Regions from separate parts of the Stenotrophomonas sp. YJH_SMC_135 genome, predicted to be linked through region 2. Evidence: predicted binding sites of a transcription regulator. Region 2 holds the regulator's gene; each other region holds the start of a gene.
The links. The regulator FliA, encoded in region 2, starts transcription of late flagellar genes. The targets are predictions, from matches to a motif close to TAAAGTTTNNCNNNCNNNGGCCGATAA.
Positions count from the first base shown of each region.

Region 1: AC5P98_RS02470 (GGDEF domain-containing protein) is a predicted target of FliA. The motif match lies at 4,933-4,959, and genes of this name have one in related genera.
Region 3: AC5P98_RS07645 (methyl-accepting chemotaxis protein) is a predicted target of FliA. The motif match lies at 997-1,023, and genes of this name have one in related genera.
Region 4: AC5P98_RS20820 (methyl-accepting chemotaxis protein) is a predicted target of FliA. The motif match lies at 2,125-2,151, and genes of this name have one in related genera.

Region 1 is NZ_JCAFVN010000001.1:482,567-488,390, forward strand. It holds gene AC5P98_RS02450 (response regulator) at 1-313, opposite strand, end outside; gene AC5P98_RS02455 (metallophosphoesterase) at 447-1,574, opposite strand; gene AC5P98_RS02460 (winged helix-turn-helix transcriptional regulator) at 1,648-2,097, opposite strand; gene AC5P98_RS02465 (MFS transporter) at 2,187-3,389, shown strand; gene AC5P98_RS02470 (GGDEF domain-containing protein) at 3,485-4,900, opposite strand; gene AC5P98_RS02475 (TonB-dependent siderophore receptor) at 5,187-5,824, shown strand, end outside.
Region 2 is NZ_JCAFVN010000012.1:8,179-14,002, forward strand. It holds gene AC5P98_RS21465 (flagellar motor protein) at 1-373, opposite strand, end outside; gene AC5P98_RS21470 (chemotaxis protein CheA) at 464-2,308, opposite strand; gene AC5P98_RS21475 (protein phosphatase CheZ) at 2,311-2,916, opposite strand; gene cheY (chemotaxis response regulator CheY) at 2,916-3,308, opposite strand; gene AC5P98_RS21485 (RNA polymerase sigma factor FliA) at 3,366-4,112, opposite strand; gene AC5P98_RS21490 (MinD/ParA family ATP-binding protein) at 4,109-4,996, opposite strand; gene flhF (flagellar biosynthesis GTPase FlhF) at 4,983-5,824, opposite strand, start outside.
Region 3 is NZ_JCAFVN010000002.1:236,215-242,038, forward strand. It holds gene AC5P98_RS07640 (arylamine N-acetyltransferase family protein) at 9-848, opposite strand; gene AC5P98_RS07645 (methyl-accepting chemotaxis protein) at 1,052-3,589, shown strand; gene AC5P98_RS07650 (PepSY domain-containing protein) at 3,682-5,824, opposite strand, start outside.
Region 4 is NZ_JCAFVN010000010.1:7,132-12,955, forward strand. It holds gene AC5P98_RS20810 (hypothetical protein) at 18-524, opposite strand; gene AC5P98_RS20815 (hypothetical protein) at 592-807, opposite strand; gene AC5P98_RS20820 (methyl-accepting chemotaxis protein) at 906-2,096, opposite strand; gene hflD (high frequency lysogenization protein HflD) at 2,315-2,929, opposite strand; gene mnmA (tRNA 2-thiouridine(34) synthase MnmA) at 2,926-4,068, opposite strand; gene AC5P98_RS20835 (NUDIX hydrolase) at 4,065-4,526, opposite strand; gene AC5P98_RS20840 (hypothetical protein) at 4,528-5,001, opposite strand; gene clpS (ATP-dependent Clp protease adapter ClpS) at 5,114-5,440, shown strand; gene AC5P98_RS20850 (APH(6) family putative aminoglycoside O-phosphotransferase) at 5,602-5,824, opposite strand, start outside.

The DNA.
Region 1 (5,824 bases), on a different contig from region 2:
GTGCGAATGGCTTGACCAGGTAGTCGTCGGCACCGAGGTCGAGCACGCGCACGCGTTCGGCCAGGCCGTCGCGGGCGGTCACCACCAGTACCGCCAGGCCATCGCCGCGCTGGCGCAGGCGCTGCAGCACGTCGCGGCCATCCAGCTGCGGCAGGCCCAGGTCCAGCACCAGCAGCGCGTATTGGGTCGAACCCAGCGCGGCGTCGGCGTGCGCGCCGTTGTCGACGTGGTCGACCACATGCCCCTGCCGGCGCAGCGAGGCGCACAGGCCGGAGGCGATGTCCGGGTCGTCTTCAGCAATCAGAACGCGCATGCGCGGGGAGCTCCTGTAACGGTCGGGCCCAGCGGGTGGACGGGGCGGGCCTCTCGGCTGCCGAGGGTAGCCGCAAACGGGGGGAAGGTGGAGCGCGCCGGCACCTCCCGGCACCGTCGCGCTGTCCCGCCATTCAGTCCTGCAGGCCCGGCTCACCCAGTGCCAGCGGCACCCGTGAGCCGTCCAGCAGGCCGCGGCTGAGCCTGCCATCCTCGATGAACAGCAGTTCGCCGTTCTCGCCGTTCTTGATGCTGCTGTCGATGGCGATCACGCGGTCGCCATGGAAGCTGCTGACGTGCGGCATCGAGGTGTGGCCGACCACGATGCGCGTGAGCTGCAGGCGGTCGAGCACGGCCTGTACCCCCGCGGTGTCGAGGCGGCCATCGAAATAGCCGCGGTACCAGATCGGGCTGGTCTTGCCGTCATACAGCGGTGCGGTGGCCGGGTCGGCCTTCACTTCGGCCTTGGGCAGGCCCAGAGAGGCCTGGTAGGCCGCATTGGTGCGTACCGGGTCCAGCGCCAGCTGCAACGCCTCGGGCGAGATGCCGCCATGCAGGAACAGGGTATCGCCGATCTTCAGCAGCACCGGGCGGGTGCGCAGCCACTGCCCCATCACCGAGTCGGCGCCATACAGTTGCGGGTAGCTGCGGCCCAGCAGCTGGGCGCTGCGCAGGTACTTCGGGTTGACGTAGCGCAGGTCGTCGTACAGCACCATGGTTTCGTGGTTGCCTAGCACGAAGTGCACTGCGCCACCGGCGGCGGCGGCCTGCTGCTGCAGGCCGTACAGCAGCCAGAACGCCTCGGTCACCTGCGGGCCGCGGTCGAATACATCGCCAGCGATGACCAGCGTGTCCTTACCCAGGGCCCAGCGATCCTGGGCGTCGATGACCTGGTGGGCGCGCAGCAGGCGCACCAGCAGCCCGTACTGGCCATGGATGTCCGACAGCGCGACGATGCGCGGCGCGGCCGGCAGCACGGAGACCGAGGCCGCATTCGGCGCGGCCACGTGCACGGTGTGTTCGTAGCCACAGCGCGGCGCGATATCGGTGCCCGTCGTGTTGATGGCCAGCGAGCGCGACTCGACCTTGTCGTCGCAGATCCACTTGGCCTGCAGCTGGTCGCCCTGGCGGAATACATAGGGGCCATCGGCCTGCACGTGGTCGGCGGGCGCGGCAACCTCGCGGGCCTGCGTGGTTGCTGTGGCGCAGGCCAGCAGCGGCAACAGCAGGGCGGTCAGCAGGGAAGGGCGATAGCGCGGCATCGGCGGCGTCCGGCGGCCGAAACCTCCGATGCTAACCGGCGCGGCCGGATCGTGGTGTGCGCGAATGGGCGGATCAGGCGCCGCGCCGGTCGTCCTTGAGCTTGCGCACGCGGGTGGCGGCGGCCTGCAGCGGCTGACCGTCGCGCCCGTGCGGCTGCATGTAGGGCAGTGGTCGCCGCGTGCTGGATTCGATCAACTGCGAATGGGCTTCACCGGCGCTGAAGCGATGGCGTTCTCCCCACTGGCGCAGCGCGACCAGCAGCGGGAACAGTTCCTGGCCGGCGTGGGTGAGCACGTATTCCTGGTAGGCCGAGCCATCGGAGGCCGGTTGCAGTTGCAGGATGCCGGCCTCGACCAGCCTGCGCAGGCGATCGCTGAGGATGTTGCGCGCCGCGCCGAGGCTGCGCTGGAAGTCGCCAAAGCGCGTGACGCCGTCGAAGGCATCGCGGATCACCAGCAGTGCCCAGCGATCACCGAGCAGGTCGGCGCTGCGGGCAACGGGGCAGGGACTGTTGGCGTGCATGCTGTGGCCTCCGAATGTGGTTGCAGTTTAAAACCAATGGCGATAGCCTGCATCAAGTTTCAAATTGCAACTACATCATGAGCGCATCGATGTCCCGCCCATTGCTGACCCTGCTGGCGGTCGCGGCCGGCGCCAGCGTTGCCAACGTCTACTACGCGCAACCGCTGCTGGATCGGCTGGCACAGGCCTTCGCACTGGACCGTGCCGTGGCGGGCGCAGTGTTGGCGGCAACCCAGGCCGGCAGTGTGCTGGCATTGCTGGGCCTGCTGCCGCTCGCCGATCGCGGTGACCGGCGACGCCTGCTGCGGATGCAGTTGATGGCGCTGGTGCTGGCCCTGCTGTGGCTGGCAGCGGCACGCACGGCCGGTTGGCTGTTGTCGGGCATGCTGCTGGCCGGGCTGTTGGGCACCGCGCTGACCCAGGGCTTGATCGCCTATACCGCCACGCTTGCGCCGCCCGAGCAGCGCGGGCGCCTGGTGGGCGTGGTGCAGGGCGGCGTGTTCATCGGCCTGTTGCTGGCGCGCGTTGTATCGGGCGCGGTCGCGGCCACCGTCGGCTGGCGGGCGGTCTATCTGCTGTCGGCAGCGCTGATGGCGGCCCTGGCCGTGCTGCTGTGGCGGCGCCTGCCGGCGGTGCCGGTGCCGGCGGTACCACCGCGCTGGCGCGAACTGCTGGGTTCGATGCTGGGCATGCTGCGCCGGGACCGCGCGCTGCGCGAGCGTGGGCCGCTGGCATTGCTGCTGTTTGCTGGCCTCAACGTGTTCTGGGCGGCGGTGCCGCTGCCGTTGTCGGCGCCTCCGTTGCAGTGGTCCACCGCGGCCATCGGCGCACTGGGCCTGGCCGGCGTAGTGGGCGCCTTGATGGCGGCGCGGGTCGGGCACTGGATGGACCGCGGTTTCGCCGGTCGGGTCAGTCTTGGCGCGTTGCTGCTGATGCTGGCCGCGTGGTGGCCGCTGCTGGGCCTGCCGCAGTCGCTGTCGTTGCTGCTGCTGGGCGTGATCGTGCTCGACCTCGGTGGGCAGGCACTGCACGTATCGAACCAGGCGCTGCTGCTGCGTGCACCGGCAGAACAGCATGGGCGCCTGGTGGCGTTGTACATGCTGTTCTATGCAGTGGGCAGTGGTGCCGGTGCGGCTGCCGGGCCCTGGATGCAGGCCCGGCATGGCTGGCCTGCGGTGTGCCTGCTGGGTGCAGGCATCGCGGCGCTGGCGCTGCTGTGGTGGGCAGCATGGCGGGTGGTGGCGTCCAATGCATCGGCTGGCGCGCGGAACGGTAGAGCCGACTGTCGGTAGAGTCGACTGTCAGTCGACTGCTCTTCGCCCCGCGTGCGAAAAATCCCGCGCTGCGCGCGATAGTCGACCAGCGGTCGACTCTACCTGTCCTGTCGTCATCGCTGCAGTGCACGCCGCCCCGGGGCTTCCTCAAGGTCCGCGCTGGCCACTACCACGCGGTTGCGGCCGCTGCGCTTGGCCTCGTACATCGCCGCATCGGCCCGTGCCATCAGCCGCTCGTAGTCCGGGTGGCCGTCATGGCCGGCTACGCCGATGCTGGCGGTCAGTGCCAGTACCTGGCCGTTGGCCAATGCCACCGGTGACTGCGCGATCTGCCGCCGCAGGCTTTCGGCGATCACCGCGGCCTGTGATTCGCTGGCCGCGACCAGCACCACCACGAACTCCTCGCCGCCATAGCGGAACAGGTAGTCACTGCCGCGGGTCAGCTGGCCGAGCAGGCCGGCGACGTGCTGCAGCGCGCGGTCCCCGGCGTCGTGGCCGTGGCCGTCGTTGATCGCCTTGAAGTGATCCAGGTCGAGCAGCAGCAGCGAGAATGGCGTGCGGTTGCGCGTGGCCAGCTCGATCTCCCGGCGCAGCACGGTAGGCAGGAAGCGGCGGTTGAGCAGGTTGGTCAGCGCATCGCTGCCGGCATCCAGCTCACCGATGCGCTCGAACAGCAGCGTCATCAGGGTGCGGATGGCGGCCAGGTCCTCGCGGATGGCCGGCAGCACCGCCAGTCGTTGTGCCGGGGCATCGTTGCTCGCCCGCTGCAGGTTGCTGTCGATGCGGGCCATCAGCTGGCCGACCTGCCGGGTCTCGCTGCTCTCGCCGAAGCTGGGGATGCCCTTGTGGGTGAACCACAGGCCGAACTCGGAAGTGGCCAGGCTGGCGCTGTCGCTGGCCTGTACGTGGCCAGCGAGCGCGTAGAGCAGGGCGTTCTCCCAGTCCAGCAGCAGTGCGCGCTGGCGTTCGCGTTCGGTGCCGACGTTCTGCACCAGCGAGAACAGCCGGTACGCAGCATCGGCGCGGGTCGAGCGCTCGCGTGCATGGGTATAGGCCAGGGTCATGCCTTCCATGGCGATGTCCATGATCGCGCTGAGGCAGTCGATGGCGGCGAACGCAGTGGCACTGTCGGGCGCGTCGTCGTGCAGGCGCACGAACAGTTCGTGCTTGAGCACGCGCGCGCCGCGGGTGACCAGGTCGACCGGAATACCGACCCGGGCATGCACATCGCCGATCACCCGCTGCGAGGCAACGGCGCCGGCAATACCGTCGGCATTGGTGGTCAGCAACTGCACCAGCCAGCGCTGCATGGCCGGCTGCAGGCGCTGCTTGACCTGGTCGTGGGACAGGAAGCGGCGTGCACGCCCGTCCTGCAGCAGCACTTCGTAGAAGCGTTGGGCCAGCGCCGGCGGGGCATCGGCGGCGGCGGCGTGCAGCAGCGCGGTGGCGGCAGGGCCGGCCTGTTGCAGGCAGTGCTGCCAGGCCTCGGCCAGCGGTTGGCTGGCATCGTCCAGTTGGGGTGGTTCCACGTCGATCTCTGACTGCGTACGGCAAACCACGGGTATCGGCCGCGGTGGCGCACGGTTGATGGCGGGTTGGCCGGTCAGTTTATGCGCGATGCAGGGTTGCACGGCGCGCAAAGCACGTCGGCGCCGCGGCGGCAATGAGTGAACGCATTTGAGAATCACTCGCATTGATGGGAGAATGCGCGCACGGATCGGGCCGCAGGCGACTGCAGCGACGCTCCGCCTCCCCCTCGTCGTTGCCTCAAGCCCTTTGCCAGAGGCCCCGTTGCCCTGCCAGAAGGTCCAGACCATGTCTCCTGCCGTTGTCCTTTCGCCGCGCCCGCTGGCGCTCGCCGTTGCCGCCCTGCTGGCGGGAAGCGCCCTGACCGCCCAGGCCGGAACCGATGCCACCGATATCGACACGGTGCATGTCACCGCCTCGCAGATTGCCCGCCAGGCACTGGGTACCTCGACCATCACCGCCGAGGACATCGCCAAGCGCCCGCCGGCCAACGACATCGCCGAGCTGCTGCGCACCATGCCGGGCGTCAACCTCACCGGCAACAGCGCCTCGGGCCAGTACGGCAACAACCGCCAGATCGACCTGCGTGGCATGGGGCCGGAAAACACCCTGATCCTGGTCGACGGCAAGCGCATCGGTGCGCGTGACGCCGTGCGCATGGGCCGTAGCGGTGAGCGCAATACCCGCGGTGATACCAACTGGGTGCCGGCGGAAATGATCGAGCGCATCGAAGTGCTGCGCGGCCCTGCGGCGGCACGCTATGGCTCCGGTGCGTCCGGCGGCGTGGTCAACATCATCACCAAGCGCCCGACCGGCGACCTGACCGGAGCGGTCGACCTGTATGGCCTGGTGCCCGAGCACAGCGCCGAAGGCGGCAGCGAGCGCGTCGGCCTGCAGCTGAGCGGGCCGATGACCGACACCCTGTC
Region 2 (5,824 bases):
GCATCGATTCGGGCTCGACACCGTCCACCAGCAACTGCAGGCCCTTGCGCAGGAACGGGTCCTGCTGCGCTTCCACCTGCGATTCCAGGCCGAGCAGGCCCTGGCGGCGGGCGATGTTGCTCCACTCGACGATCTGCTGGATCAGTTCGCGGCGATCGCTGTGCGGCGGGCGCACGACCCAGCGCACGATCTTGAACGCATGCTTGAACACCGCCGGCGAGGTGTGCAGCAGGATCGCGGCAACGGTGCCGACGATGACGATCACGAACGCCGCAGGCGACCACAACGACGCCAGGCCGGCGCCCTTGAGGATGCTGCCACCGACCAGCGAGGCCAGGGCGAGAAAGAGTCCAATGAGGCTGAGTCTATCCATGGATCCGGTATCGGCTTGTATGAATGGGACTTGAGACACCGGTACGGGCTACTGGTGCGACTTCACGGTTTTACGGGTTCAGCAAGCGGGTCAGTCGTGCTGGCTGCGCAGGCCATCCACATCCAGGATCAGCGCCATGCGACCATCGCCGATCAAGGTTGCACCGGCGTAACCGCGCAGGCCGCGCAGGGCCTTCGGCAGTGGCTTGATGACCACTTCCTCGCGCCCACGGACCTGGTCCACGACCAGGCCGAAGCGCGCTTCGCCGGCCTGCAGCACCACGATGGTCAGCAGGGTCGATGCGGCCGGCGTCACATCCAGCCACTGCCGCAGATCGACCAGCGGCAGCGTGTGCGAACGGCGGTCGAGCACGGCACGGCCATCGAACCAGCCCAGCGAGGTGCGCGGCGCGTGCAGCACCTCCATCACGCGCGCCAGCGGCAGCGCATAGACGTCCTCGCCGGCCTGCACCAGCAGGGTCGGCAGGATCGCCAGGGTCAGCGGCACGCGGATCAGGAAGCGGCTGCCGCGGCCCAGCTCCGACTGGATCTGGATCTGCCCGCTGAGTTCGCGGATGCGCGACTGCACCACGTCCATGCCGACGCCGCGCCCGGAAATATCCGTGACCTGCTGCTTGGTCGAGAAGCCGGGCAGGAACACCAGGTGCAGGCACTCCTCGCTGCTCAGGCGGGCGGCGGCTTCCGGATCGATCAGGCCCTTCTCGCGTGCCTTCGCGCGCAGCTTTTCCGGATCGATGCCGGCGCCATCGTCCTGCACCTCGATGCTGACGTAGTCACCTTCCTGCTGCGCCGACAACCGCACATGGCCCATCCGCGGCTTGCCCTGCGCTTCGCGCAGGTCGGGCATTTCCACGCCATGGTCGATGGCGTTGCGGACCAAGTGCACCAGCGGGTCGGCCAGCGCTTCGACCAGGTTGCGGTCGAGCTCGGTCTCCGCGCCGATCAGCTCCAGGTCCACTTCCTTCTTCAGCGAGCGGGCGACGTCGCGGGCGACCTTGGGGAAGCGCGAGAATACCTTGCCCACCGGCTGCATGCGGGTGCGCATCACCGCCGACTGCAGGCGCGCGGTGGCGATGTCCAGGGTGGACACGGCGCGGTCCAGCTCCTCGTCGCGCAGGCGCGCACGCAGGGTCTTGAGCCGGTTGCGCGACAGCACCAGTTCGCCGATCAGGTTGACGATCGCATCCAGGCGCTTGGTGTCCACGCGCACGGTGTGTTCGGCTTCGGCCAGCGGCTTGGCGGCCGGCTTGGCCACCGGTGCCGGTGCGGCCGCCGGGCGCGGGGCGGCGATCGGTGCCGGCGCCACCGCAGCTGCGGGCCTGGCGCCGGGTGCGGCGCCGCCGTGCAGCTGGTCGAGCAGGGCTTCGAACTCATCTTCGCTGATCAGGCCGTCGTCGGCCTTCTTTGCCGGCGCCACCGCAGTCGGTGCGTTGCCACCGTGCAGCTGGTCGAGCAGCGCCTCGAACTCGTCGTCGGTGATCAGGTCGCCGGCACCGGCCGTCGGTGCGGCGGCAGCGGCGGCAGGCGCTGCTGCACCTCCATGCACGTCGAACTGGGCGATCAGGTCCGGCGGTGCATAGCCCGGCTCGGTGCCGGAAGACACGGCATCGAGCATCGACTGCAGGTAGTCCAGCGATTGCTGGGCGGCGTCGAAGTGATGGGCCTGCAGCACGGCCTGGCCGGCACGTGCAGCGCCCAGCGCTTCTTCAGCGGCGTGGCACAGCTCGACCATGGCGGTGACACCGAGGAAACCCGCGCCGCCCTTGAGCGTGTGGTAGCCCCGGAACACCGCGTTGAGCTGTTCGGTGTCCTGCGGTGCCTGCTCCAGCGACACCAGCTGTTCGCCGAGGCGATCCAGGATTTCCTGTGCCTCGATGATGAAATCGGCAGTGATGTCGTCGGATACCGCGCTCATGCTTACAGCCCCAGATCCGACAACAGGTCGTCGGCGTCGTTCTGCGAGACCGCGTGGCGGTCCAGTCCCTTCAGTGCCGGCCCGGCCAGTTCCGGGTCGGTGCGATGCTGTTCCGGCGGCAGGCCGAGCGCGCCGAAGCCTTCATGCACGCGGCGGACGATGCCGACCACGCGACGGATGATCTGCCCGGTCAGGTCCTGGTAGCTCTGGGTCAGTGCGATCTCGGTCAGGTTGTGGCGGATGCGCTCCAGCTGCGCGTCCTGGCCTGGCTGCAGGCCTTCGGCGCGCAGCTGCTCGGTCAGACTGCGGCATTCCTCGGCCAGGTCCAGGGTGCGGTGGGTGGCCTGTTCGGTCATCGCCACCACGTGGTCCAGGCGTGCGCACGCATCGTCCAGTTCGCCGGCCTCGCTGGGCACGGTCGGCAGTTCGCCCAGGGCCTGCCCCAGCTCGCGGGCCAGCCGCGAGAGGCCACTCATCATCGGCTGCGTGCGCAGCGCGACCAGTCCGTCGATGCGTTGCCGCCAGGCGGCTTCGTCACCGGACTCCAGGGCATCCAGGGCTTCCTGCAGGCGCAGGGCGAGGGCGTTCTTGTCGACCGTGGTATCCATCAGGCGCTGGCCGCCAGGCGTTCGAAGATCTTGCCCAGCTTCTCTTCCAGCGTCTGCGCGGTGAACGGCTTGATGATGTAGCCGTTCACGCCGTTCTGGGCCGCTTCGATGATCTGCTCGCGCTTGGCTTCGGCGGTGACCATCAGCACGGGCAGGGTCTTCAGCTTGGCGTCGGCACGGATCGCCTTGAGCAGTTCGATGCCGGTCATCACCGGCATGTTCCAGTCGGTGACGACGAAATCGAAGGGCTGGCTCTGCAGCAGCGACAGCGCGGCATGCCCGTCCTCGGCTTCGGCGGTGTTGGTGAAGCCCAGATCGCCCAGCAGGTTCTTGACGATTCGACGCATGGTCGAGAAGTCGTCGACGATGAGGATGCGCATGTTCTTGTTCAAAGCAGAGTTCCTTTGTTGTTCATTCCGGGCGGCCGGGGGCAGTCGCCTCGGGGATGTTCATTCTTCCAGGCCGGCGTCGACGGCCTCGAAAATCTTCAGGCGGCCGCGCAGGCGCAGCACGGCCTGGCCATGGATCTGGCAGACCCGCGACTCGCTCACGCCGAGCACCGCGCCGATCTCCTTCAGGTTCAGCTCCTGCTCGTAGTACAGCGAGAGCACCAGCTGTTCGCGCTCGGGCAGGTGGCCGATGGCCTTGCCCAGCTCGCGACCGAACTCGCCGCGCTCCAGCACCTGCTGCGGGGTCGGGCCGCCCTGGGCGACGGTATCCAGTTCGCCCTGGTCTTCGATGCGCGACTCCAGGCTCAGCACCTGGCCACGTGCGGCGTCTTCCATCAGCCTCAGGTACTCGGGCAGCGGCATCTCCATCGCGGCGGCCACTTCGGTGGCGCTGGCGGCACGGCCCGTGCTCTGTTCCAGGCGGCGGATGGTGGCGGCGGCGTCGCGTGCACGGCGGTGCACCGAGCGCGGCACCCAATCGCCACGGCGGATCTCGTCGATCATCGAGCCGCGGATGCGGATCGAGGCATAGGTCTCGAACGAGGCGCCCTGGTCGGCGTCGTAGCTGCGCGAGGCTTCGATCAGGCCCATCATGCCGGCCTGGATCAGATCATCGACTTCGACGCTGGCCGGCAGGCGCGCGGCCAGGTGGTGGGCGATGCGTCGCACCAGGTCCGAATGCTGGGCGATGACCTCGTTGGCCGCCGAGCGCTGGACTTCCCTGTACTGGTGGGCTGCGCCTTTCATGCGGCCACCCCACGCTGCTTGAGGATGCGTTCGAGGAAGAACTCGACGCCACCGCGCGGTTCGGTCGGTGCCTGCCAGCGCGCGGTGCGGCGTGCGATCTCGGTGATCGCCAGCGCCGACGGGCTGGACGGATAGGCCTTCACCACCGGCTGCTGGCGCTGCACCGACAGGCGCAGCCAGTCATCCTGCGGCACGCAGCCCAGGTAGTTCAGCGAGACATCGGCGAGGAACTTCTCGCAGACGCGGGTCAGCTTCTCGTACAGCACGCGGCCCTCGTTCGGGTCGCGCACCATGTTGGCCACCACCTGGACGCGGTCCACGCCGCGCTCGCGCGACAGCACCTTGATCAGTGCGTAGGCGTCGGTGATCGAGGCCGGTTCGTCACAGACCACCACCACGGTGTCCTGCGCGGCCTGGCAGAAGGTCAGCACGCCGTCGGTGATGCCGGCGGCGGTATCGACCACCATGATGTCCAGCTCGCGTTCCAGTTCGGAGAACACGTTGACCAGGCCGACATGCTCGGCCGGGGCAAGCTCGGCCATGTGCCGGCGGCCGGAAGCGGCCGGGACCACCAGCACGCCGTTCGGGCCTTCGACGATGACGTCGTCCAGCGAGCAGCGGCCGGCCACCAGGTCGGCCAGCGTAAAGGTGGGGTTCAAGCCCAGGATCACGTCGATGTTGGCCAGGCCGAGGTCGGCGTCCAGCAGCAGCGTGCGCTTGCCCATGCCGGCCAGCGCCACCGCCAGGTTGGCGGACACATTCGTCTTGCCCACGCCGCCCTTGCCGCCGGTCACGGCGATGGTGCGCACAGGGCCGAGCGGCTCGCTGCGGGTGGCCGACAGCGGGAAGGTCTTGGTCAGCTTGGCGTACTCACGCGACGGCATGGTTCAACTCCGGGTTGCAGGGCATATCGGCCGCTCGGCGCAAATCTTCAAGGCGAAGTACAAGATTGGCTGCACTGGCCCGGTGCAGGTCCTCCGGGACGTCCTGGCCATCGGTCACCCAGGTGATCGGCAGGACGTGGTCCACGGCCACCGACAGGGCGTTGCCGAAGCGGCCGGTCTCGTCCAGCTTGCTCAGCACCAGGCCCTGCAGGTTGGCCGCACCGAAGCGGCGCACCACCTCGTCCATGTCGCCGAAGCTGGTGTTGGCCGGCAGCACCAGCAGGGTGCGCACCTGGCGCGCGGCGCGCAGCCACTGCAGCTGGGCGGCCAGGGCACGGTCGCGCGGGCCCAGGCCGGCGGTATCGATCAGCACCAGCTTGTAGTCTTTCAAGCGTTCCAGCAGCTGGTCCAGGTCGGTGCCGCTGTTGGCCTCGTGCACGGCGATGCCGAGCTGGCGGCCGTAGCCATACAGCTGTTCACGGGCGCCGATGCGGGTGGTGTCGGTGGTGACCAGGGCGACGTCACGCGGGGCGTGCTTCTCGGCGAAGCGCGAGGCCAGCTTGGCGATGGTGGTGGTCTTGCCGGCGCCGGTCGGGCCGACCAGCGCGATCACGCCGCCTTCCTCCAGCGGGTCGACCGGGGCGATCGGCAGCTTGCGCGAGATCAGCCCCAGCATCAGGCCGCGGCCACGATGGGCTTCGGTCTCCAGCGGGATCTGCATGGCCACGTCGCGGGCCAGCCCGGCGTCGAAACCGTACTCGTCCATCAGGTCCAGCGCGGTGGCGCGCACCGGGCTGCCACGCAGGCGCTCGTCGGTGAAGCGGTTCA
Region 3 (5,824 bases), on a different contig from region 2:
GCTCGGCTCTACAAGGGCGCGGCGCGCGAGCGCTGCAGCCAGTCGTTGATCGCCGGGTCCAGCCGTGGGTCGTCCGGCAGCTGCATGCCGAAGCGCTGCTGCAACACTTCGCGCACGTCGCCCACATCGTGCAGCGGACGCTTGTCCGGTGCCTGGCCGGGACGGTACTCGGTGTAGTTGCCGCTGCCGATGGTGCGTCGCCAGTCCGGCCCGGTCAGGGATGCACGCAGCTGGCCGGGGAAACTGGAATCGGGATGGGTGCACACGTACCAGTTGCCCACGACGTTGTCGATCGGTGCCGGCGCGTGCAGGTCGAAGCGATACATCGCCCGCCAGCCATCGCCGGACTCGGCGGACAGCACGAAATCCCCTTCGCCGGGCAGGCGCTGCAACAGGAAGCGCTCGTGGGGCGTGGCCTGCGGCTGCGGATCATGCAGCCGCAGCGGCACGGTCGGGGTCAGGCTGCCGAAACCGGCATCCACCAGCCAGTCATCGCCGTCCACCTGCACGCGCAGCAGCAGGTGGGTGCGTGCGGTCAGTTCGCCGTCCTGGGCGGCCAGCAGCACGCGCGCGCTCAACGGCTGTGCATCGAAGCCCAGCGCCTGCAGCAGTGCCAGCAGGCCGCCGTTGAGTTCGAAGCAGTAGCCGCCACGACGGTCGTCGAGCAGCTTGCGCTGCACGCTGTCCAGGTCGATCGGTACTGCATCGCGCAGCAGGCAGCTGAGGGTTTCGAACGGCAGCAGTGCGTTGTGGCGCTGCTGCAGCAGGGTCAGGCCCGCCAGCGTCAGCGGTGGCGGTGCATCCAGCTGCAGGCGTTGCAGGTAGCGGGGGACATCGAGCGTCGTCATGCGCGCGCCGGGCGGGGGAGGGAGATCTACTGTGCTCCCCCAACCGGGGTTGAGGTCAAGCATTGCGCGGGTGTCATCCCCCCGTCGCCTGTGCCGGGTACAAAGGCCGCGTCCGCCAGCAATCGGTGGGAGTGAACCAGGAGCGCCCTAAAGTTGCGCCATTTCCCGCCGATACAGGTGCGTCCTTCCGCCTGGAGCCTGTCATGTCGGCCGTCGTCCCCCACCTCCGGTCCCTGAGCATGCGGCTTGCCGCACTGCGCTCGGCGTCCCCCGGCCTGCTGCTGTGGCTGCAGCCGCATCGGCTCAGTGTGGCCAGCAAGCTCAAGGCGACCCTGTGGGTCTGTGGGCTGGGCCTGATCGCGATCGCCGCCGTCTACGCCTGGACCGGCCATGCCAGCACGCAGGCGGCGCGCAGCCAGGCCAGCTACCAGCACGGCAGCGATCTGGCCGCGAGCGTGGCCACGCAGGTGGCCGAGGCGCGTCGTCTGCAGACCCAGTATGCACGTAGTTTCGACGATGCCGACCGCGCGCAGCTGCTGGCGACGCAGAAGGCGCTCCAGGCCGATCTTCAGGCGCTGCGCGCGATGCCGATGGATCCCGGCCGGCGCGAGGCGCTGCAGGCACTGACCGAAGCCGCCGGCGCGTTCTCGCAGGGTGTGGCCGCCCTGTTCGAACGCGTCGATGAGATGGGTCGTGGCGATGCCGGCCTCGCCGCGCAATTGCAGCAGGCCGCCGACGCCCTGCAGGCGCAGGTGGATGCGTTGCAGCGGCCTTCGTTGGCGTTGTCCCTGCAGAAGATGCGCCGACAGGAGGCACTGCTGCTGCTCGATGGCGACTCCACCCATGCCGACCGTGCGAGCGAAGAAAAGCTGCCGTTCGATCTCGCACTGGTGGGCCTGCCGACCGATGCGCAGGATGCCCTTCGCAACGGCATGGAGGCCTATCAGGCCGCATTGCTGGGCTATACCGCCGCCCGCGTGGGCCTGGATGTAGAGGCGCAATCGCTGCTGGATACCGCCGCCGGCGTGGCGCCGGCGCTGGCCGCCTTCCAGCAGGCCCAGGTGGCGGCGCTGGCCAAGGCACAGGCGCGCCAGCAGGCCGGCGCACGCACCATGAGCGTGCTGTTCGCGGTGACCCTGCTGCTGGTCGCCGGTGTGTTGATCACCAGCCTGGTGCTGGTGCGGCGTGCGGTGCGCCAGCCGATCCAGGACACCCTGCGCTTCGCCAGCGACATCGCCGACGACCGACTCGACACCACCCTGTGCGTCTACAACGCCAACGATGAAATCGGCCAGCTGGCGCAGCGCCTGGTCGACATGCAGCAGCGCCTGCGCGCGCGCATCGAGACCGAGCGTGCCGTGGCGCGCGGCAACACCCGTGTGCGGCAGGCATTGGACAGTGCGCAGACCGGGCTGATGGTGATCGATGCCGAGGGCCAGGTGGCCTACGTCAATCCGGCACTGCTGCAGCAACTCGAGCGCGAGGCCGAAGATCTGGTGGGCAGCGATGCCGTGCGCCTGCATCCGGCGCTGGCCAGCCTGGCCGGCGCGCGCCAGCGCGAGGAGCGCGAGATCGGCCATGCCGGCGTGCGCTACCAGCTGATTGCCAACCCCATCATCGACGAAGGGCAGTTCCTCGGCGTAGCGGTGGAATGGCGCAGTCGTGCGCTCGAGACGCTGCTGGAAACCGAGGTCGCTGCCCTGGTCGACGCCGCCGCACATGGCGACCTGCACGGCCGCATCGCGCTGGAGGGAAAACAGGGCTTCGTGCGCACCTTGTCGACCAGCATCAACCGCCTGCTGGCCACCTTTGAAACCAACCTTGGTGACCTGCAGGCACTGCTGGCTGCGCTGGCCCGCGGCGACCTCAGCGTGCGCATGGAGGGGGACCTGCAGGGCGTGTTCGCGCGCATGCGCGACGATGCCAATGCCACCGTCGCGCAGCTGGGCCGCATCGTCACCCGCATCCAGCAGGCCACCTCCAGCCTGGATACCGGCGTTGGCGAGATCGTCGCCGGCCATCACGATCTGTCGCGGCGCACCGAGCAGCAGGCCGCCAACCTGGAAGAGACCGCGGCGTCGATGCAGGAGCTGACCGATACCGTCGGCCGCAACGCCGATGCCGCAGGCCGCGCCGATGCACTGGTGCAGGGCGCGGCGGCGGTGGCCCAGCGGGGTGGCGAGGCGGTCGGCCAGGTGGTCGCGACCATGCATGGCATCAGCGAAGCCTCGCGACGGATCGGCGACATCACCCAGTTGATCGACGGCATCGCCTTCCAGACCAACATCCTTGCCCTCAATGCGGCGGTGGAAGCGGCGCGTGCCGGCGAGCAGGGCCGCAGCTTCGCCGTGGTGGCCGCCGAAGTGCGCCTGCTGGCGCAGCGCAGTGCCGAGGCGGCCAAGCAGATCAAGGGGCTGATCGAGGATTCGGTGGCGCGTGTCGGCCAGGGCAACCAGCAGGCCGCGCAGGCCGGCACCACGATGGGCGAGATCGTCGGCAGCGTGCAGCAGCTGGCCGAGCTGCTGGCAGGTATCCGCAGTGCGTCGCAGGACCAGCATGCGGGCATCGCTCAGGTGAACCAGACCATCGTGCAGATGGAAGCCAGCACCCAGCGCAACGCCAGTCTGGTGGAAGAGGCGGGGGCCTCGACTGCGCAGATGCAGGCGCAGGTGCGTGCCTTGGCAGAAGCCGTGGGCGCGTTCCGCTTGCGGTCGATGCCGCAGGCGCGCGCGGCGGCCTAGTCAGCCGAGCGTGGGCTCGGCGCTACATCGGCTGCACGAACACTGTAGAGCCGAGCCCATGCTCGGCTCACACCAGCGTTCGGCGGCAGGAATCAATACACGTCGCGGCGGTAGCGCCCGTTTTCCAGCAGCGTTTCCACCGCTTCATCACCCAGCGCGGTTCGCAGCACCTGGTCCACGCCTTCGGCCATGCCCTGCAACGACCCACAGACATGGATCACCGCACCGCGCTGCATCCAGTCGCGCAGCGCATCGACGGCCGCACGCAGGCGATCCTGCACGTAACCACCCTCGCCATCGCGCGAGAACGCCAGGTCCACCCGCGTGAGATGGCCATTGGCCTGCCAGGCTTCGATCTGGTCGGCGAACAGGAAGTCGTGTGCGCGCTGGCGTTCACCGAACAGCAGCCAGTGCCCGCGCTCGCCTGCGTGGGCAGCTTCGCGCAACAGGCTGCGCAGCCCGGCGATGCCGGTGCCGTTGCCGATCAGCACCATCGGCGCGCCGCTGACGCGATGGAAACCGGGGTTGCGATGCACGCGGGCGACGATGCCGGCACCGATCGGTGCATGCAACGACAGCCAGCCCGAGCCCAACCCGGCGCGACCGGAGGCGTCATGCACCAGCCGCACCACCAGCTCCACCACGCCATCATCCGTGCAGGAGGCGATCGAATACTCGCGGCTGGGCAGCAGCGGCAGCCCGGCCAGCCACAGGCAGGCATCCTGCACCGCCAGCGCGGCATCGGCCTCGGGCAGCTCGCGTTCACTGGCCAGTGCCAGCAGCGTGCGCGGATGGCCATCGACCAGCAGGGGCTGCAGCGGATCCAGACCGTGTCCCTTCAGCACGGCACCGGCATGCCGCGCGTTGTGGCGGGGTGCGATGTGCAGGATGTCACCCGCCTGCCACTGCACGTCGGCCGGTGCGGCAAGACGGATACGCCAGATGGCTCCGCCGACGCTGCCCGGGTTGAGGTGGTCGCGGCCGAGCAGGCGCCACTCATGCATCTGCGTAGCCGCAGGCAGCACGCTGTCATCGGTGACGATGCCGGTGAGCGTACCCAGCTGCTGCTGCCATTGGCGCAATGCCGGCACCGAAGCGGCATCGACATCGATGCGCTCGAACAGCGGGCGCGCGCCGTTGCCGATCAGCCAGCCATCGAACTGGCGGCCGAAGCCGCAGTAATGCGGGTACTGGCGGTCGCCCAGCGCGAGCAGGCCGAACTGCAGGCGCGACAGGTCCAGGCGTTGTGCGAGCAGCAGCCGCGCCGCGCGGCGCGTGGCATCCGGTGGCTCGCCGTCGCCGAACGTGCTCAGCACGAGCAGCGCCTGGGAGGTGGCCTGCAGCGTCGCGGCATCGACGCGGGCCAGCGACTGCACCTGCACCGCATGACCGGACGCCTGCAGCTGCGCGGCCGCACGCCACGCCAGTTGTTCGCCCAGTCCGCTCTGGCTGGCATGCACCACCAGCCACGGCGGACCACGGCCATCGGTGGTCGTGGCCGGCAGCGCGCGGCGCAGCCCTCGCGCTGCACGCTGGCTGCGGCGGCGGTCCAGGTACAGCATCCAGCCGGTGATGAAGAACAGGCTCATGCCCAGGCTGCTGAGCATCACCACCACGCGCCCGGGCACACCGAAGTAGCTGCCCGAATGCAGCGCGAACACGCTTGTGGCCAGCTGTCCGCCCGCGCCCTGGCGTGCGTACGGGCGGGCATCGAGAACCGCGCCGCTGGCCGGATCGAGCTGCAGCAGGTCATGCGCACGGTCGTGGTGGCCGCCGCGCTGCGACGGATCACCGGCCATCACCCGCACGTTCAGCGCCTGCCCCGGCTTCTCCGGCAGGCGCAGGTCGATGAAGCCGGTGCGCACGCCGGGTAGCGCGTACAGCGTGGCCTCGATGCGATGGACGTCCAGTGCCGCGTCGGCGGCAACCGTGTGCTTTGCCGCCGGCGCCACACCGAGCAGCGTGTTGGCCGCGTTGCGGTACCAGTCGAACGACCACCACAGGCCGGTCAGCGCACTCATCAGGTAGATCAGCAGCACCCAGGTGCCGACCACCGAGTGCAGGCTCCACAGGAAGCCTCGGCCGCTGCGCGTCCACTCCACCGCCAGCCAGCTGCGCCAGTGCCACCAGCGTCGTGGCCAGCGCAGGTAGAGACCGGACAGGGTGAAGAACAGCAGCGCGATTGCACAGCTGCCGGTGATCCACTTGCCGCGCTCACCGGCAGCGAGGTGGCGA
Region 4 (5,824 bases), on a different contig from region 2:
CCACGCATGGCGTGGAACTACCTGGGAAACTCCGCCTTCAACTGCATGCGCAGGGCCTCGACGATGGCCGCATAGCGTCGCTTCTGAACCAGATAGCTGGCCAGGAACAGCGGCAGCACCAGCAGCATCGGTGCCACCATCGGGCGCATCGCCACCAGCGGCAACAGCAGCAGCGACAGGATTGCCACGAACCAGCTGCACAGGCCGATCACCCGCACCTCGTGCCGTCGCGCGTTGAGAACGATGCGTCCACGCATCACCGGGAAGTAGCGCAGGCCGAAGCTCGGTGCGAAGCTCTCGCGGAACGCCATGCTGCCATCGGGCAGCGCATGGAAGGCCAGTTGCAGCCATCTGTCCTGCGGCAGGTCACGTTCCAGGCTGCCCAGCGAGAGCCGGGCCTGCATGGCCGGTGACGCCGCGATGCGTTCGTTGAACAGGGTGATGCCCCAGCTGAAATAGCCGGCCACCCAGGCCATCAGAAGGACGGCTTCGATGAGGAGCACTGCGATCAGGGCGATGGCCATCGGTCTTCCATGAACGGGACCGGTGGATCATGCCATGCGGGACGGCCCATCCACGCAGGACGTGGATCTACTTCAGGGCTCCGCCATCCAGGCCCAGGTCCCATGCCAGGCCCAGCAGTTCATCGTCGGCTCGGGAGGGGGCGGGGCGCGCATCGGCCAGCTGCTGCAGTTCGAGCAGTTCCTCGCGGGCCACGTCTTCCAGCCGCTGCAGCTGCTCACGCACGCTCGCGTTGTGCGGGCGCTCGGTATCGGTGAGGGAGGGCAGGGCGCGGATCAGGGTCATGGTGCGCGTACAGGATGCATCCAATGGCGGGTTACAGGCAAAGGCCCCGGACGAACCGGGGCCTTGCGGGCTGCCGGCGAGGGCAGCGGACATCAGGATCAGAACAGCTCGACGGTGCCGGCGCCCATGCTCTGCTGGGCGACGGGCTTGTGCGGCGGGCGTTCCCATTCGCTGCGCAGCTCGCGCAGGCGATTGCCGGTGCGCTGCAGGGCGCTGGCGATCTCTTCGTCGAACACGCCGCCATTGCGGTGCAGCAGCTCCTGCAGGGCCACCGCTTCGCGGTTGATGGCAGTCAGGCGGTCCAGGTGGGTGTGCACGCCGCCCAGCGCCTGGGTGGCGATGTCTTCGAACTGCAGGGCACGCACGGCTTCGGCCACGCTGCCATCGATCGCACGGGCGCACTCGGACACTTCGCGCATGCCGTCGCCCAGCGAGGCGTTGATCTGCGCGACGTTGTCGAGCATCGCTGCTGCTTCCTGGCGGGCTTCGCGGGAGCGGTCCATATCGCGCGAGGCCATGTGCGAAACCGTCTCGCGCACCTTGGCGATGGCGTCCTTGGAGCTGTGCGCCAGCTTGCGGATCTGCTCGTTGAAGGTGGTCGAGCGCTCGGACAGGTTGCGCACTTCGTCGGCGACCACGGCGAAGCCACGACCGGCTTCACCGGCGCGCGCCGCTTCGATGGCCGCGTTCAGCGCCAGAAGGTTGGTCTGGTCGGCGATCGACTTGACGTCTTCCAGCAGCGCGAAGATGCCATCCAGGTGCTGCGCCATCTGGTCGATGTGCTGCACGGTGGTGCTGCTCTGGCCGCTCACCTGTTCCAGCGCTTCCACCAGCTGTTCCATGCGATGGCTGGCGTGCTGGGCGAAACGGGCGACGTCGAGGCCGGCATTGCCTTCATCACCGGCGCGGTCGACGATGCGCGACAGGGCCTGGCTCTGCTGGCGCGACTTGCGGTTCATGGCATCGAAGCTGCCGCCCAGGCTGGAGACGGCCTGGCGGATCAGGTCACGGGCGCGTTCCACTTCGCCACGCGAACCGTCGATCTCGTTGCCGACGAAGTTGCGCAGCTCGGTCAGCAGCTGGTCCTGTTCGCGCAGGACACGGGCGTGCTCGGGGGAACGATGTGCCTGGGCGCGGGTGGTCCACCACGCAAAGCCGAGCCAGCTCAGCGTCATCGTGGTCAGGATCGCCCAGCGCAGGGCGGCCGGCCATTCGAAACCGATGGCGAAGGGGAGCAGCAGGGTCAGAGCCAGGGGGGCGGCCAGACGGATGAAAATGCGTGAGTACATGGACGTTCTCGGGAGGTGCACGGAGGATGTATCGGCCGTACCCCCTTTCTCTTTAACGTCGATGTGCCTCGAAGTGCATTCTGAATGCGCCGGTTTTCCGGCGCCTTGGCGGCCTCGGGGTCAGAGCCCTTTCCGTGCCGGAAAGGGATCCGACCCCTTGGGCAGGCGCAACGGGGTCGGATCCCTTTTCCATGGAAAAGGGCTCTGACCCCACACCCTCAGGCCAGCAGGCGGTCCACGGCCTCGATCATCGCCTTGCGGCTGAACAGGAAGTCCCAGTAGCTGCCGCCCAGCTGGCGCCACAACACCGCCGAACGCACCGCGGCCAGCAGCAGGGCACGGATCTCCGCCACCACGCCGGCCTGGCCCAGGTAGTGCGGGTTGCCCTGCACCATCACCCGCGGTTTCAGGTGGCTGATGGTGTCGGCATACAGGCCGCCGAGGTTGGCCAGTACGTCCGGGTGGCCACTGTCGCCCAGTTCGGTGGCCTGGCGCTGGGCGCGCTCGATGCCCGAGGCGACCTTGTTCACGGTCGCCCCATCCTGCACGAAGCGGCGCTCCAGCTGCAGCACCGACAGGGCCAGCTTGGGCAGGATCGGGTCCTGGCCCTGGCTGCGGAAGTAGTTGTGCAGCAGGCGCAGGCCGGACTTCAGTGCATGACGGTCACCGAACACCGCCTGCGGCGAGGACGCATCGACGCGGAACACGCTGTCCACGGCGGTGCGCACGGCGGCGGCGTCGGAATGGCCGGTATCGGCGATGCGGCGCACCTGCTGCAGGGCCTGGGCAATGCCGGCCAAGGCCAGGACGCGGTCGTCGACAGTGAAACTCATGCAGCGATTACCTCAAAAGGGGAGGGGGTGGTGCGCAGGCGTTGTTCCAGCGGCGCATCGGTGGCGGCGATCACCGCGCCGCCCAGGCACACATCACCGTCATACAGCACCAGCGATTGACCGGGGGTAACGGCACGCTGCGGGCGCGCAAAGGTGACCAGCACGCTGCCATCGTCCAGCACCTGGACCGTACACGGCTCGTCGGGCTGGCGGTAGCGGGTCTGGGCGGTGCATTCGAAGCGCCGTGCCGGCGGTGAGCCGGCGATCCAGTGCGCGGTTTCCGAACGCAGGCGGTCGGACAGCATCCACTTGCTGTCGCGGTCCTGGTCCACGTACAGCACGTTGCTGGCCACATCCTTGCCAACCACGTACCACGGCGCGGCCGGGCGGCCACGCACGCCGCCGATGTTCAGGCCCTCGCGCTGGCCCAGGGTGAAATAGAACACGCCCGGGTGTTCGGCAATCACGCTGCCGTCGGCCGGGTCGAGGATCTGGCCGGGCTTGGCCGGCAGGTAGCGGCCGAGGAACTCACGGAAGTCGCGCTCGCCGATGAAACAGATGCCGGTGGAGTCCTTCTTGGCGTGGGTCGGCAGGCCGACGTCGCGCGCGATCCGGCGCAGGTCGCTCTTTTCAAGGTCGCCGATCGGGAACAGGGTGGCTGCCAGCTGTTCCTGGCCCAGTTGATGCAGGAAGTAGCTCTGGTCCTTGGATCGATCGGCGCCGCGCAGCAGCAGCCACTGGTGGCCGCGCTGGGTCACCCGTGCGTAATGGCCGGTGGCGATGCGCTCGGCGCCCAGCTCGCGGGCGGCGTCCAGGAAATGCTTGAACTTCACTTCACGGTTGCACAGCACGTCCGGGTTCGGGGTGCGGCCGGCCGCGTACTCGGCCAGGAAGTGCTCGAACACGCCCTGCCAGTACTCGCTGGAGAAGTCCCGGAAGTGGAACGGGATGCCCAGCAGGCCGCACACGGCCACCGCGTCGCGACGGTCATCCTCGGCACGGCAATCACCGCTGCCATCGTCGGCCCAGTTCTGCATGAACAGGCCGGCCACGGCCTCGCCCTGCTGTACCAGGCGCCAGGCGGCGACCGAGGAATCGACGCCGCCGGAGACACCCACCATCACACGCGGAGTGCTCATGCGACCTCCCGGACCAGCGAAAGCGGGTGGCGCTGGCCACCCAGGTAATCCGCCACCACCTGCCACACCAGCGGGCTGCGCTGGCGCTCGCCGGCGGCCTGCAGCTCGGCCGGGGTCAGCCACAGCGCGCGGTCGATGCCGGTGTCCAGCGGCTGCGCCGGATCGTGCGAAACCGGGTGCGCCGCGTAGCAGAAGCGCAGGAAGGCCGTGCCGTCGCCGGCAGTCCACTGGTAGCAGCCGATGAAGTGGGTCAGCTGCACCGTCCAGCCGGTTTCCTCGCGGGTCTCGCGCAGGGCGGCCTCGGCCAGGCTTTCGCCCGGCTCGAGGTGGCCGGCCGGCTGGTTCAGCACCTGGCGGCCGTCAATGGTCTCCTCGACCAGCAGCACGCGGCCGCCGTCGATCACCACGGTGGCAACGGTGGCGTGCGGTGCCCAGCGCGGGTCCGGCGTGGCGTTCAACTCAGAACTCGTCCTTCTTGGTCAGTTCCAGCTCCATCGCGTCGGCGGTGCGGATGGCCGCATCGATGGCGTCGCTGAGCTGGTCGGCGGTGGCATCGGCGTCGATCTTCACCACGAACATGGCGGTGGTGTCCTGCTTTACCCAGCCGCCCATCTTGGCGTCCTGCGAATCTTCCAGCAGGCGATTGGCCACGGCCACCGGGAACTGCTTGGTCTTGGCGCTGTGGGCCGGCGACCAGATCTCGCGGATGTTGTGGCTGCCGAAGTCTTCCACCGCCGAGCGCACGTAGACCATCTGGGTGCGGTCACCCTCGACGTCGAAGACCATGCGGTAGTCGCCATCCTCGTCGACTTCGTAGGTATAGCCCAGCTTGTCCAGGTGGCGCGCCACGGACTTGTCGGCCTGGGGCGCGGCGGTGGCAGCACCGGCAGCGGCCAGGGTGATCAGCAGGGCGGGCAGAAGGGTCCTTTTCATGAAGATCCTGTGAAGCAGTGTTGAAAGAAGCTGCAATTGTGACGTTGGGCGTGCGTGCCGTCCAATCCGCGGCGGGCCGACGCAGGTCCGGCGCTACCCCTATAATGGAAGGATGCCCCATGAGTCCTCCCCCGATTCCCAGCACGAGCACGGCGTTGCCGTGGAGCCCGCGCGCCCGGAAGTGGCGCCGCCGCCGTTCTATCAGGTGATGCTGCTCAACGATGACTACACCCCGATGGATTTCGTGGTGGATGTGCTGCAGCAGTTCTTCAGCATGGACCTGGACAAGGCCACGCAGGTGATGCTGCACGTCCATACCCGCGGCCGCGGCGTCTGCGGGGTGTTCACCCGCGAAGTGGCCGAGACCAAGGTTGCCCAGGTCAACGAGTACTCGCGGATGAACCAGCACCCGCTGCTGTGCACGATGGAAAAGGCCTGACCGGCTGCCGATCCTCGTCCGGGTACATCGACTCCGAACACGGCGTGCCCACCAAGGTGGGCACCTACCAAGGCAGAAACCTGTAGAGCCGAGCCCATGCTCGGCTGCTTTTCGTCCCGGCGCAATGATCCCGGATGGAGTGCGCCCACCACGCGCGGAGGTCACGCCTCCGCCAACGCCTCCAGCGCCATCCGCGCCACCGTCTCGTCGACGTCGGCGGGGTCGCCGTCATCCCTGAACCACACCGCCGACAGCGCAGTGCTGGCCGCGATCCAGCGCAGCAGGCGCGTGCGTTCCAGGCCGGCCAGTGCGCTTACCTGTTGCAGCCGGGCGGCAAACCGCTCGGGCCGGGTGGCCACATGGATGCCCGGGCCACAGAGGTCC